3 regions of the Bacillus sp. CPT56D-587-MTF genome follow, and region 2 is predicted to be linked to each of the others. Evidence: riboswitches for the same ligand, from Rfam matches in the RefSeq annotation. Region 2 holds a riboswitch; each other region holds the start of a gene.
What was found. Region 2 has a riboswitch for thiamine pyrophosphate ahead of thiC (phosphomethylpyrimidine synthase ThiC). Riboswitches for the same ligand answer to the same signal wherever they lie in the genome.

Region 1 (5,077 bases), 2.6 Mb from region 2:
AGCACAAAATAAAGGGATTGCTGAGACAAACCCTATATTAGATATAAGTGGTTCAGATAGTGCGTGTAAATTGTTACTTTTGACTAACAGCTTAATGGAAACAGAGAAAACACTTACTGATATACATATAAAAGGAATTGAGCACGTTACAAAACAGCAAATACAAAACGCTAAGGAACAACATAAAATTATTAAATTAATAGCATCAATATATAAGGATGAGGGTGGCAATGTGAATTTAAATGTTGAACCGTGCGAAATAGAAAAAGATCATCCGTTAGCAAATGTAAATGGGACCGAAAAAGGAATTACATTCTTTACAGATACGATGGGACAAGTTACTACAATTGGTGGGGCTTCTAATCCACGAGGCGCTGCAGCTGCAGCTTTAAAAGATGTAATTAACTTATATCGAAAAGATTTGTAAGACCGTACCGCCCTTTATAAAAAATACATATGTCGTGGACCTTTTGAGAATGAAATAAATATGCAAAAATGATTGCAGGGGGTAAGGAATTGTTTAAGGATTTTAAAGTTGTTAAAGATCGTCCAGTTTATATTCAATTAAAAGACTATTTGAAAAAGATGATTATGAAAGGGCATTTGCTCGGGGATCAAAAAATCCCATCAACAAGGGAACTAAGTGAATTACTAAGTGTGAGTAGAAACACTGTACTCGCTGCTTATGCAGATTTAGAGCAAGAAGGACTCATTTATGCAGTTAAAGGAAAAGGGAACTTTGTTGCGAAGGTGGATATATCTAACACTTCGTCTGTTGAAATAGATTGGAAAAATAAACTTAATACAGTGACCGCATTAGCGGACGAATTAGATTTAATGAAACATGGTGTTCGTTGGGCAAAGGAAATGATTGTTTTTAATAGTATAGCCCCGGATGAGAAGCTATTTGATGTTGAAAATTTCAAAAGAGCTTTTCTTACTCGTATGTCCATTGAAGGGGACATCGTATTGAACTACGGATATGCAAAGGGATATAGACCGTTAATGAATTATTTACTTCATTACATGGAAATGAAAGGTGTAGACATTTCGAATAAAGATATTCTAATTACAAATGGATTTACAGAAGGGTTGGATATTGTACTCTCTTCTTTATCAAAAAAATCCGGGCGTGTCATTTGTGAGAATCCAACTCACCACGCTGCACTTAAGCTTTTCCGTTTACATGGACTTGAAGTTCATGGGATTGATATGCATGAGGATGGTATTGATACGAATGAAGTTGAAAAAAGTTTGCGTGAAAAAGATTTTGATTTTGCTTATTTAATTCCTTCTTATCATAATCCAACCGGTATTGTTACGAGTTCAGAGAAAAGAACGGAATTGATGAGGTTATTCTCAAAATACAAGGTTCCTATTATAGAGGACGGATTTAATGAAGAATTACGTTATTCAGGTTCACATTTAGCTCCATTATTAACTTTTGCGGGAGCTGGCAATAATGTGATTTATATTAGTAGCTTTTCAAAGGTACTTTTCCCTGGTTTACGTGTAGGCTGGATTATTGCAGATAAAGAGCTGATTCATTATTTAGAAAGCGTAAAAAGAGCAAGAACGATTCACACATCTACGCTAGATCAAGCTGTTCTGTTTCAATATTTACATGAGGGATATTTTGAAAAATATTTAAAAAAGGCAAGATCTGTTTATAAGAAAAAATATGAGTTAGCTGTCGGGGCATGTAACCAGTACATTCCTTTTAAAAGAATGACTGGAGATGGTGGACTTCATTTATTTATAGAGCTAGAAGAGCATATGAATGCCCGCACACTTTTACAAAAGTGTTATGAGAAAGGCGTTACGTTTTCACCTGGAGATGTTTTTTACTCTGATGGAGAAGGAGCGAACACTTTCCGATTAGGTTTTTCGCGCTTGAAAGAAGAAGAAATAGTTCGGGGAATTAAAATAATTGGTGATACATTAAAAAATGAAATTTGGAGTTGAGAAAATGAAAATCGGTGTTATTATGGGCGGGGTATCGTCTGAAAAACAAGTTTCAATTATGACGGGGAATGAAATGATTGCTCATTTAGATAAAAATAAATATGAAATAGTTCCAATTACATTAAATGAAAAAATGGATTTAATTGAAAAAGCGAAAGACATTGACTTTGCGTTGCTCGCATTACACGGAAAATACGGAGAAGATGGGACAGTTCAAGGAACACTGGAGAGTTTAGGGATTCCTTATAGCGGAAGTAATATGTTATCTAGCAGTATATGTATGGATAAAAATATTTCGAAAAAGATTTTACGTTATGAAGGTGTAGAAACACCAGATTGGATTGAACTTACAAAAATGGAGGATCTAAAGCTTGACCAGTTAGATAAGTTAGGATTTCCATTAGTAGTAAAACCAAACTCTGGCGGATCGAGTGTCGGAGTGAAAATCGTTTACAATAAAAATGAATTGATCTCAATGCTAGAAACTGTATTCGAATGGGATTCTGAAGTAGTAATTGAGAAGTATATAAAAGGTGATGAAATTACATGTTCAATTCTGGATGGAAAACAGTTACCTATAGTTTCAATTCGACATGCAGCCGAGTTCTTTGACTATAATGCAAAATATGATGATACTAGTACAGTTGAGGAAGTTATCGAACTTCCAGCAGAAATTAAGGAACGTGTAAATAAAGCGTCACTTGCTTGTTATAAAGCATTAAAGTGTAGTGTTTATGCAAGAGTTGATATGATGGTGAAGGACGGAATTCCATATGTAATGGAAATTAATACATTACCAGGGATGACACAATCAAGTTTATTGCCAAAAAGTGCAGAAGCAGCGGGGATTAGTTATAGCAAACTATTAGATATGATTATTGAAACATCATTAAAAGTTAGAAATGAAGAAGGGTTTTAAGGAGATTATATAACGAATTCTTTTGACAGTTTCACGAAGTATGCTATGATGAATACATTATAAAAACAAAATATTTATCCACTAGGGGGGCCTTTTATAGGCTGAGATCAAATGTGATTTTGAGACTCTTAGTACCTGATCTGGTTAATGCCAGCGTAGGGAAGTGGGAAAGACGTTGCTATTTAATGAGTAAATAAATACTGTCAATTTCACTTTCTTTACGCCTGTAAAGAAAGTTTTTTTATTTTACAGCTTTAATAATTGTGGATAAATACTTATATTTTATACATTATTGGAGGGATTTAAATGACTTTTTCACAATCATTACGTAAAGAAGTAGATTCAATTTGGGAAGCGAGTTTTAACCATCCTTTTGTAAAAAAACTTGGTGAAGGAACGTTAGATTTAGCTAGTTTTCGTTATTATGTGCTTCAAGATTCATATTATTTGAGTCATTTTGCTAGAGTACAAACTTTAGGAGCTGCAAAAGCTCTTGAATTAGAGACGACAGCTCGTATGGCACATCATGCTCAAAATACATATGAAGCAGAGTTATCTTTACATGAGAATTTTGCTAAAAAACTAGGGATAACGAAAGAAGAAAAAGATAATTTTATTCCTGCGCCAACTGCATATGCGTATACTTCACATATGTATCGTGCTGCGTATGAAGGGCATTTAGGAGATATCATTGCAGCAATTTTACCTTGCTATTGGTTGTATTATGAAATTGGCGAACGCTTAAAAGAGTGCCAGCCGGAAGAGCCAATTTATAACGAATGGATTTCTGCTTATGGATCTGATTGGTTCCGTACGCTAGTTGAAGAACAAATTACACGTTTAGATACTATCGCTGAAAAAGTAACAGAGGCAGACCGCAAACGTATGAAACAGCATTTTATTATTAGCAGTCAATATGAATATTCATTTTGGGAAATGGCTTATACATTAGAAAAGTGGCCAGTGGATACAGACGTAAAAGACGTAATTGGATAAAGAATAGAAGTAATGTTATAGATAGGTCTGGATCATACCTATCTATATATTTTTTCTTGTCAAATTTGCGTAAAGTTATTAGTGCTACGGATATGGCGAAATAGAATATCGATAATTTAGCTCATTTACTTGTCTACGCATTAACTGGATAAACTTCTGTCACATTTATTTTACAATTAAAGAACGTAAATGTTGGTGGTATGAAGTTAAATAAGAAAAGAAACCCGAGCTATTAGCTGTAACGGAGTTGTTTTTTCTTCGCAGGAATTCCTAAATTATCATGGAATGTTGTTAATACGATATGCAAATATGCATATCGTATTTTTTTGAGTTCTTTATGTGTTAAAATTAGATATAAATATATGGAAATATAAAGAAGCAAAAGCAGGAATATCCAATGAATTTTGAGAGGTGTTATATGTTTACAAATAAGAAATTAATTCGATTTGGTTTATCGTTGTTTGTATTTTTAGGGATAATTAATTTTACAATCAGCTATTTCCAAACATATCTTGAAACAGCAGCAGATATTAAATGGGTAATTCCAGAAATTTGGAAAACCATTTTGCTAGATGTTCCTCAAGGTATACTTGTTCTTTTAGGCGCAATTGCTTTATATGATTTCACAAAAGAGGCATCACAAAAAGACGCATCAATCTAAGTGTGTCTTTTTTCTATTAGGAATTTCATAGAGAGTTTTGCTGGAGAAATAGAATGAAAAGCCCTAATTAGGGCTTTTTTCTTTGTAGGAATTTCTTATCTGTCATAGAAACCGGTCACTTGGAGGTGTTATAGCGAAAGCCATTTACAGTACAGAAAAATCTAAGCAGCACACGGAAATATATAGGACATGGCATCATAATTATTGAGAAATTAATTGAACTTAGTAAGTATGAAGATATGACGCTAGAATTCATATTTTTTAATTTTTATTTATCCCGCTATTTGCCGGGCAGTAAGCCCCCCACCTCAAAATTCAGCGGAAGCAAAGAAGTTAGGTAGGGGATGAACAAAACCCCACTGATTAAAGTTTCACTTTATAAAAATGAGCCCATAGCAAAAATAGGTATATGAACAAGGTGCATCATTTAGTGATAAGTCATACTTTGTTGGTGTACGTATTGAACTTAGTTTGTAGCGCTATTCCTACTTAGATGTAACGAACAGAAACATAGGGAAGCATCGATGAGGTTGTAT
Region 2 (5,077 bases):
ATGCCCATCTCTTACGAGATTTACAAGGAATTATAGATAGTACTGGAGAACAATGGGCACAACAGATGCAGAAATTTCTAACGCAAGCGTTGACGATGAAAAAGCAATCCGAAGGTACCATGCCAAAAGCGACGCAAAAGAATCTGTTTATTATGTATCAATCCATATTGAAAGAACAACAGATTCTTTCCACGAAACAAAAGAAGAAAGGAAAGCAGACGCCTTCTCAAAATTTATGGAATCGCTTCGTCAAGTATTCTGACAGAATTCTAGCGTTTTTAGAACATCCAGCCATTCCATTTGATAACAATCAAGCAGAACGGGATATTCGGATGACGAAAGTAAAACAGAAAGTGTCTGGGACTTTCCGAAGTAAGAAAGGCGCAGAATCTTTTTGTCAGATACGAAGCTTTATGAGTACCATGAAAAAACAAAAACAATCGGTCTTACAAGCGATAAACCAAGTCATAGAAACTAGAACGGTTCCTTGGAATAACACGACTTCATAAGAGAATTTCTCTATTTGGCATAGATTCTTTCTCTGATTGGAGTATTTTCTTTTCATGTTTTCGAATCGGAAACATGTATTTGGCCTGTTTTTTTATTTGAAGAAGCTGAGTAGTTACAATTAAAGTAAAATGGAAAGACTATTTAAGTGTATCCCTTATCGTTATCCCGCTCACAACAGTCGTCACACTATTCCTCTTATTCTACTGGGTACATCTCTTCTTTGCCTTATAAACAACAGAAGCCCCATTTGCTACCGTCTTAGCAAATGGGGCTTCTTCTATAATAAAGTTAGGTACTACAGTGTGATCAATCAAGTAAAGAGGTGTAACATATTATTGATATAAATGACTACCAGCTTCTTTAAATTCTTCTGCTTTCTCTTTCATTCCTTTTTCAATTGCTTCTGTCGTTTCTAAATCATTTTCTTTTGCATACTCACGAATATCATGCGAAATTCTCATACTACAAAACTTCGGTCCACACATTGAACAGAAGTGAGCTGTCTTTGCCCCTTCTGCAGGCAACGTTTCATCATGATATTCCATCGCACGTTCAGGATCTAAAGATAAATTAAATTGATCGCGCCAACGGAATTCGAAGCGTGCTTTTGAAAGTGCATCATCACGCTGATGAGCCGTTTTATGTCCTTTCGCAAGATCAGCCGCATGCGCTGCAATTTTATACGTAATAACACCCGTGCGTACATCATCTTTGTTTGGCAAACCTAAATGTTCTTTCGGCGTTACATAACAAAGCATCGCTGTTCCAAACCAGCCAATCATCGCAGCTCCAATTGCAGATGTAATATGGTCATAACCTGGTGCAATATCTGTCGTTAGCGGCCCAAGTGTGTAAAACGGCGCGCCCTGACAAATATCAAGCTCTTTCTCCATATTCTCTTTAATTAAGTGCATCGGTACGTGTCCAGGTCCTTCAATCATAACTTGCACATCATGTTTCCAAGCAATTTTGGTTAATTCGCCAAGTGTTTCAAGCTCAGAAAACTGTGCTTCGTCATTTGCATCTGCAATAGACCCTGGACGTAATCCATCTCCAAGAGAGAACGAAACATCGTACTGCTTCATAATTTCACAAATCTCTTCAAAGTGAGTATATAGGAAGTTTTCTTTATGATGGAATAGACACCACTGCGCCATAATCGAACCACCGCGCGAAACGATACCTGTCGTACGCTTTGCCGTGATTGGAATGTAACGAAGCAATACACCAGCGTGAATTGTAAAGTAATCAACGCCTTGCTCCGCCTGCTCAATTAACGTATCACGATATACTTCCCACGTTAAATCTTCTGCAATTCCGTTTACTTTTTCCAGCGCTTGATAAATCGGTACAGTTCCAACTGGTACAGGCGCGTTACGAATAATCCACTCACGCGTCGTATGAATATTTTTACCTGTAGATAAATCCATAATCGTATCTGCACCCCAGCGCGTTGCCCATGTCATCTTCTCTACTTCTTCTGCAATCGAAGAAGATACAGCTGAGTTTCCGATATTCGCGTTTACCTTCACATGGAAATTACGCCCGATGATCATCGGTTCAGCTTCTGGATGATTAATATTCGCTGGTAAAATAGCGCGGCCTTCTGCGATTTCCTTACGAACAAACTCCGGCTCTACCCCTTCACGAATCGCAACATACTCCATCTCAGACGTAATAATGTCATTACGTGCATAGTGCATTTGCGTAACGTTTGCACCTTGCTTTGCTCTAAGTGGCTTGCGATCCATCTGCGGGAAAACAGGTGTATGTTTCGAAGCCACTTTCACACCGTCATCCTCTGGTTTCACTTCACGCCCTTCGTATGCTTCTACATCACCACGCCCCAGAATCCAAGAATGGCGCGGCGTTGGAATCCCCTTTTCTAACTCCACTTTATACTCAGGATCCGTATAAGGGCCGCTCGTATCATACACACGAATTGGCGGATTTGGAACGCCATTCGTTTCGCTTTGTTCAATCTCACGCATCGGTACTTTCATACCTTCTCGTGGTCCATCCACATACACTTTCTTACTCCCTGGTAAACTCGATTTCAATTCAATTTGCTCAGCTGAAACAGACTGTTTCATAACCTTTGTTGCCCCCCTGTACGTGACAAGGACGAGATATGGCCAGCGTATGCCAAAATAAAAAGAGCCAGGTCCATAAAAAAATAAGGACCTGGCTCATAAAGACATCATTATGTAAAGCCGTTAACTTCCCTACGCTGGTACGAGCCAGATCAGGTCCAAAGGGTTAAGAAGTTCACGCGCTTCTCTCTCAGCCTACGCATACGTTAGGCACCCCTAGTTTATCACTGATTTAATTTTCAATACTTTCCCATCATACACCATAATCTGAAAAATTCAAAGCTTATTTCTTTTGCTCTTTACGGAATCATCCACGTTAAATAATACGCCTGCACATACGTCATAATACCAACAATAATTACGAAGAATAAGCTATGCTTCACTGTAAAACGGAACAAATCCGATTCTTTTCCAGCAAGACCAACCGCTGCACAAGCGATCGCAATCGACTGCGGGGAAATCATTTTACCTGTTACACCGCCTGTTGTATTTGCTGCAACGAGAAGCACTTCAGATACGCCGACTTGCTGCGCTGTAATGGCTTGTAAATTTGAGAACAGTGCATTTGCAGACGTATCAGACCCTGTTAGGAATACGCCAATCCAGCCTAAGAATGGTGAGAAGAACGGGAATAGTCCGCCAGTTCCGGCTAATGCTAACGCTAACGTAGAAGATAGACCAGAATAGTTTGCGATAAATGCAAACCCTAGTACGAATCCGATAGATAGAATTGGCATTTTTAATTCGCTTAACGTTTCTTTAAATGTCACTACTGCATCTTTTACATTCATTTTCAAAATAAACATGGAAATGATACAAGCAATTAAAATCGCCGTTCCGGTTGCTGATAATACATCAAACTTCAAAATTGCCTCGTAAGGCGTTGATTTATTTACAATCGGCTCTGCTTTCATTACTAGATTATGCAGACCTGGAATTTCAAACTTAAATACAAGACTTGCTAAAGCCCCTCCTGGAGCGAATAATGCCTTAAAGAAACTTTGGCTCCAAATGACTACCATAACCGTTAATACGATAAATGGAGACCATGCCTTCACTACTTTTCCAAACGTTAATTTCGGCATCGATGCTACTGTCGTTGTTGCTGCTACTTCACTATTTGCTTGCCCGGATTGATAAATTTCTTTCGGCTGCCAAACTTTTAAGAACAGCGCTAAACTAATTAAACTTACAAGTGCCGATGTAATATCCGGAAGTTCTGGTCCTAAAAATGTCGCTGTAATGAACTGCGTAATCGCAAATGAACTACCCGCTACAAATAACGCAGGCCACGTTTGTCGTATCCCCTTAAATCCATCCATTAAAAATACGATAAAGAATGGCACAAATAATGATAGGAACGGTAATTGATGCCCAGCCATTTGTCCAATTTTATGTGGATCAATACCTGTTACTTGTCCAGCAACTGTAATCGGAATTCCCATCGCTCCGAACGCCACTGGTGCAGTATTTGCAATCAAACAAAGACCTGCTGCGTATAAAGGATTTAACCCAAGCCCCGCAAGAAGTGCTGCTGTAATCGCTACTGGTGCCCCAAATCCTGCCGCTCCTTCTAAAAATGCTCCAAATGAAAATCCAATTAAAATAACAAGTAGACGATGATCGTTCGTAATCGATAATACCGATGCACGAATCACATCGAATTGACCTGTTTTCACAGAAATTTTATATAAAAATACCGACATAATGATAATCCAAGCAATTGGCCATAATCCGTATAAGAAACCATATCCGGTCGCTGCCATTGCCATCGTGAACGGCATTTTATAAGCGAATAACGCTACTAAAACTGTAAGTACAACTGTAATAAATCCTGCCACATACCCTTTCATGCGGAAAACTGCTAAAGCTAAGAAAAAAAAGATAATCGGAATAAGTGCTACCGCTGCCGAAATCCAAATGTTTCCGAATGGATCATAAACTTGTGTCCATGTGTTCATTGTTCTCTCCCCCTAAAGAATCCCCTTTTAAATAGAATAACCTCATCAATAGACTATCAGGTCATCATACCTTTAAGTCTAAAATAAAAAAACGTTTAAGAAAACGTTTTCAACAACTTTCATTTATACTGTACCATAACAATTTCCATTAAAAAAGATTTTTTTGAAAATTTTATCATTTGACGAAAAAATCTTACAAAATCGTCATGTTCCTGTAATGTTCATCGATAGAAAGCTTGCAAAATTTATTGCATAATAATAGTATAACAACGGACATTATTTATGAGGTGATATATATGAATGGAAACAAAATATTAGCTGCTTTATCGTACTTTAGTGTACTATTTGCCCCTATCTTATTCCCAATTATCGTTTGGATTGTGGGGGACGCTGAAACAAAGCCACATGCAAAACGTGCTCTATGGACACACATCATTCCAAGTATTGCTACATTTATCGGTGTAGCCATTTTAGGAATTATGGGCATGGGATCTGACCAAGCAGATGTAACAC
Region 3 (5,077 bases), 4.8 Mb from region 2:
CTATTGTCTTTGTGGCTGGCTCTTTTGAGCCAGTATCTTCTAACCAATTGTAAAAAACGAATGGCTTGTCATTGTTAGGTACGTCAGAAGAGCTTGTATGCGCTTTTTTAGGTGCTTTAAGTAGTTTGATGTTGTCCGAATAGACACGAGAAAATAAGGCTTGTACACTGTCTGTAAGAATACCGTTGTTTTTTAAGAATCTATCAATTTTTCCTAGCGCATTAAATGCAAGACGAAATAGACTTTCATCACAATTGCTACCTACACGCAGACCAATAATCGATGCGGTAGTTTTTAGAATAGGATGATACGTTCCGGCTTTGATTGTATGGTACATCATTTCTTGGTATTCGTTCACAAAATACGTATGGACTCTTTCGAACTCTTTGTGTATATCGTTTTGCGCTTCATTTAGCTCAATTTCAATTGATTCCATTAAGGATACTCTATCATTATTTTTTTCTTGTTTTAAAGTAGTTAAAGAGTTAATAGAGTTATTATAGTTAGAACTCGTGTTTTCATCTTTCAGGCTTACAGCCTCAACGGTTTCAGGGTTTTTCTGTTCGGCAACCTGCTCGGCATTTTGTTCGGCAATTTGGTAGGCATCTATGTAAAATACTTCTTTCATGATTGTTGTGAAATTAGGGTGCGTTTTTAATACAAATACATATTTATTCTTACCATCAGCTAATCCAGCGACTAGGATTTCACCTGTTTGTTTTAATGCACGAACAGTATCGGTCACAGTTCTTACAGAACAGTCAGCCTTATCTGCTAGTGTTTCAGCAGAAATCTTGCATATGCCATTTCCTGAGAGCATGTAAATAATATGATCCATTACAACTTTCCGCTTAGAGCGAGAAGGAAATAGACATTCAAAACTTTGATTCGCATCATCGACACGTTTTCTCATAGCAGCTATAATTTCATATTTCTTTTGCGTGCTTAATCGATTTTGTTGTATATATTTTTGAACATCAGCATTATAGGCAGTCAATTTTTTCATAAGGGCTCGTCTCCTTTGGAAATAAAAAAGCAACAGTATGCCACAAAATGTAAGCAAACTGTTGCGGAGGAACCCTTATGTACGATAAAATAAGGTACATAAAGAGTTACAGCAGGTGTTTGCCTAGTTACGTTAGGCGAACGGTTAATAAAGTGTCTCACCACTTTATTAACACGCTGTGCTCTTTTATTTTTTTAGTTTTTATTTCGATTTTTTCGGTAACGGATTTGGTCACAAATAACCAGAAAAGTGTTGCCATTTATAATTTTCGATATAGTACAAAATTGCGTAATGTTGCGGTTCATTACGCTTTTAGGCAGTTTAAGTTTTATAAATAATAGACTTTGGAGATGTAAAACAATTTGAAAATATAAATGTCCAAGGAACTAGCCGTATGCTAACATTAGCGGAGAAAGGTGCTACATTCCATTTTATTTCTACAATTGGTATCCCGTTAGAATTAGCGGTAGATCAATGGGATACATACATGAAAACTGGTGATTTTAATTACAGTGTAGACTTAGAGAATGTATATTCAAATAGTAAACTACAAGCGGAAAACATTGTTCGTGAAGCAATGAAAAATGGTTTGCGTGGAAATATTTATCGTGCAGGTAATTTAGCATGTCATTCAGAAACAGGTTCGTTCCAACAAAATATTGAAGGAAACGCATTTTATCGTCCTATTAAAACAATGCTATTAATTGGGAAAGCACCAAATGTGAAGTGGAAAGTTGATTTCACACCAATTGATTTTGCTAGTAAATCAATTGTATCGTATTTGCAAGATGCGCAAATTATAGGAGAGACGTTACATATTTGTCATCCACATCAAATTGAGTTTGAACAATTTATACAGCTAATTGGAGAGTGTGGATACAATCTTGAAATGGTTCCACTTTCAGAATATGTAAATACCGGACTTGCATTAGCGAAGGGAAATGAAGTAATAGCAGAGTTAATTGCTTCTCAAGTTGCAGGAGATGGAGCGCAGCAATCTGAAATTGTAATGGGTACGCGTAGAACGAATAAATGGATTAAGAAAAAAGAATTGATAGTACCAGCAATTAATAAAGAATTTATTCAGCAGTTATTAGCTCATGGTGAAAAAGTTGGTTATTTTCCAAAAATAATGAAATGATTATGCATGCTTTTGTTTGTTCAATAAAATAAATCATGCTACAATGAAAACGAATTAAGGACCGGGGAGCCAATTGGCTGAGAGGATGTAAGTAAACATCGACCCTCAACCTGATCTGGATAATGCCAGCGTAGGGAGTTACTTAAAGTGATGTAGCATATGTTATTCTGTAATAACTTGCATAAAAGGCTTTCCTACGCAGTAGGAAAGCCTTTTCTTATTTTTGAAATTTATTTTTATAAGGGGGATTTTATTATGTCACAACAAGTTACAATGTCATTTTCAGTAGTACCACAAGCAAAAACGAAAGATGTATATTCTGTTGTCGATAAAGCAATTGAAGTTGTGCAACAATCGGGAGTTCGTTATGAAGTAGGGGCAATGGAAACAACTTTGGAAGGAGAATTAGATGTACTTCTTGATGTCGTTAAACGTGCGCAACAAGCTTGCGTCGATGCTGGAGCAGAAGAAGTGATTACTTCTATTAAAATCCATTATCGTCCAAGCACTGGTGTAACGATAGATGAAAAGGTTTGGAAGTACCGTGATGAATATGCAAAACCAGAAGCAATCTAAACTTATTACAACTATTTGGCTTATCCTTCTCATTGCGATATGGGAAGGATCTGTTTCATTATTTAAAATCGAACCGTGGATTTTACCAAAGCCTTCTGCCATTGTTCAAGAATTAATTGGGATGAAAGATTTACTATTACCAAATACGATGCAAACACTGCAGGAAGTTATAATTGGACTATTCTTTGCAATTTTATTGGGGACGAGCATCGCAATTATTATGGACGTTATACCGTTATTTCGTATTTTAATAAATCCATTGCTCGTTATTTCGCAAACAATTCCAATTGTTGTACTTGCACCGCTATTTATTATTTGGTTTGGATATGGGATGTTGCCGAAAGTAATGGTCGTAATACTCGTTTGTTTCTTCCCAATTGCGCTTAGTATTTTAGAAGGTTTTCAAACAGTAGATAAAAACATGTTGAAACTGTTACAAACAATGAAGGCGACAAAATGGCAAGTTTACCAGAAAGTAAAATTTCCAGCAGTGCTTCCATACTTTTTCTCAGGTTTAAAAATTGCAGTTACATATAGCGTAATGGGGGCAATTATCGGAGAATGGCTCGGTGCAAGTGAAGGATTAGGCGTTATGCTTACGAGGGCTACAAAATCCTTTTTGACTGCCCGAGTATTTGGTGTTGCAGCAATCATCGTTATGGTGACATTATGCCTGTATTTTATCGTAGAGTTTATGGCAAGAATAACAGCACCATGGATATATAGAAAGGACGGCAGAAAATGAAAAAAGGTTTGAAAGTTATGTTAGCTGCCTTAGTAGCGGTAGGTGTGGCTGGATGTAATCCGGCGAAGAAAGAAGAAAGTGCAAGTAAAGATCAAAAAGTAAAAGTAGTATTAGATTGGTTTCCAAATACGAATCATACTGGCTTGTATGTAGCGCAAACGAAAGATTATTACAAAAAGCAAGGATTAGATGTAGAAATTATTCAACCAGGTGACAATGTAACAGCAGAGCAAATGATAGCATCAGGAAAAGCAGACTTCGCAATAAGCGCACAAGAAAATGTAACGTTAGCTCGTGTGGAAGGAATTCCTGTTGTATCTGTAGGAGCGATTATTCAGCATAACACTTCAGCGTTTGCATCGCTTAAGAAAGATAATATGACGTCACCGAAAGATTTTGAAGGTAAACGTTACGGCGGCTGGGGAGGACCAGCGGAAGAAGCGACATTAAAGACGATTATGGATAAACATCAAGCTGATTTTAATAAAGTTGAAAAAATCATCTTAGGACAAACAGATTTCTTTAAATCAATCGGTCGTGATGCAGATTTCGAATGGATTTATTACGGTTGGGATGGTATTGAAGCGAAGCGCCAAGGAAAAGAGTTAAATACGATTATGGTGAAGGACTTAGATCCAGCGCTTGATTTCTATAGTCCTGTTATTATTACGAGTGAAAAACATACGAAGCAAGATAAAGACTTTGTGAAAAAGTTTATGAGTGCAACGACAGAAGGTTATAATTTTGCAATTAAGGAACCGAAAGAGGCTGCTGATATTTTAATTAAAGCTGTTCCAGATGTAAATAAAGATTTAGTTCAAGAAAGCCAAAAATGGTTAAGTACGAAGTATCAAGATGATGCTAAAGCATGGGGAGTACAGAAGGAAGAAATTTGGACGAATTACATGAATTTCTTATATGACAACAAAGTTATTAAAAAGAAAATCGATGTAAAAGATGCTTTTACAAATGAATTCCTTCCAAGTGAAAAATGAGCGGATTACAAATAAAAAATATAGTGAAATCTTTTGACGGAAAGAATGTATTAGAGAATATTAGTGCCTCTATACAAGAGGGAGAGTTTGTTTCCTTTGTAGGACCAAGTGGTTGCGGGAAAAGCACATTATTAAACATGATTGCAAATGTTGAAAAACCAACAAGCGGGAACGTAACGTATAACGATAAGCAAGTACAAGAGCAAGATGTTGTTAGTTATATGCCACAACAAGATTTATTACTACCGTGGCGATCAGCTTTGCAAAATATCGTTCTTCCGTTAGAAATTGAAGGAAAGCCGAAAAAACAAAGGCTGACAGAAGGAATGGAAGCATTAAAGCAGTTCCAACTAGATGAATATGCAGACCATTATCCAGATGAATTATCTGGTGGTATGCGTCAAAGAATTAGTTTTCTGCGCACATATTTATGTGAAAAGCCAATTATGCTGCTGGATGAGCCTTTTGGTAAATTAGATGCATTTACAAAAATGGAAGTACATAGCTGGCTTTTAAACTCTTGGCATCAAGAAAAGCAAACAATCGTTATGGTGACACATGACTTAGATGAGGCAATCTTGCTTTCAGATCGCGTATTTATTTTATCTCAAAGA

Region 1: another riboswitch for thiamine pyrophosphate. It lies ahead of tenA (thiaminase II); the one in region 2 lies ahead of thiC (phosphomethylpyrimidine synthase ThiC).
Region 3: another riboswitch for thiamine pyrophosphate. It lies ahead of AC3WVZ_RS00120 (MTH1187 family thiamine-binding protein); the one in region 2 lies ahead of thiC (phosphomethylpyrimidine synthase ThiC).

What each region holds. Positions count from the first base shown of each region.
Region 1 is NZ_JBYTEF010000001.1:2,243,975-2,249,051, forward strand. It holds gene AC3WVZ_RS11440 (homoserine dehydrogenase) at 1-427, shown strand, start outside; gene pdxR (MocR-like pyridoxine biosynthesis transcription factor PdxR) at 517-1,965, shown strand; gene AC3WVZ_RS11450 (D-alanine--D-alanine ligase) at 1,970-2,884, shown strand; TPP riboswitch at 2,958-3,063, shown strand; gene tenA (thiaminase II) at 3,191-3,880, shown strand; gene AC3WVZ_RS11460 (DUF3937 domain-containing protein) at 4,278-4,541, shown strand.
Region 2 is NZ_JBYTEF010000001.1:4,852,715-4,857,791, forward strand. It holds gene tnpC (IS66 family transposase) at 1-509, shown strand, start outside; gene thiC (phosphomethylpyrimidine synthase ThiC) at 843-2,603, opposite strand; TPP riboswitch at 2,716-2,831, opposite strand; gene lldP (L-lactate permease) at 2,903-4,564, opposite strand; gene AC3WVZ_RS25105 (magnetosome magnetite crystal formation protein family) at 4,861-5,077, shown strand, end outside.
Region 3 is NZ_JBYTEF010000001.1:21,427-26,503, forward strand. It holds gene AC3WVZ_RS00110 (cytosolic protein) at 1-1,006, opposite strand, end outside; partial or broken gene AC3WVZ_RS00115 (SDR family oxidoreductase) at 1,350-2,147, shown strand; TPP riboswitch at 2,200-2,301, shown strand; gene AC3WVZ_RS00120 (MTH1187 family thiamine-binding protein) at 2,403-2,723, shown strand; gene AC3WVZ_RS00125 (ABC transporter permease) at 2,695-3,468, shown strand; gene AC3WVZ_RS00130 (ABC transporter substrate-binding protein) at 3,465-4,463, shown strand; gene AC3WVZ_RS00135 (ABC transporter ATP-binding protein) at 4,460-5,077, shown strand, end outside.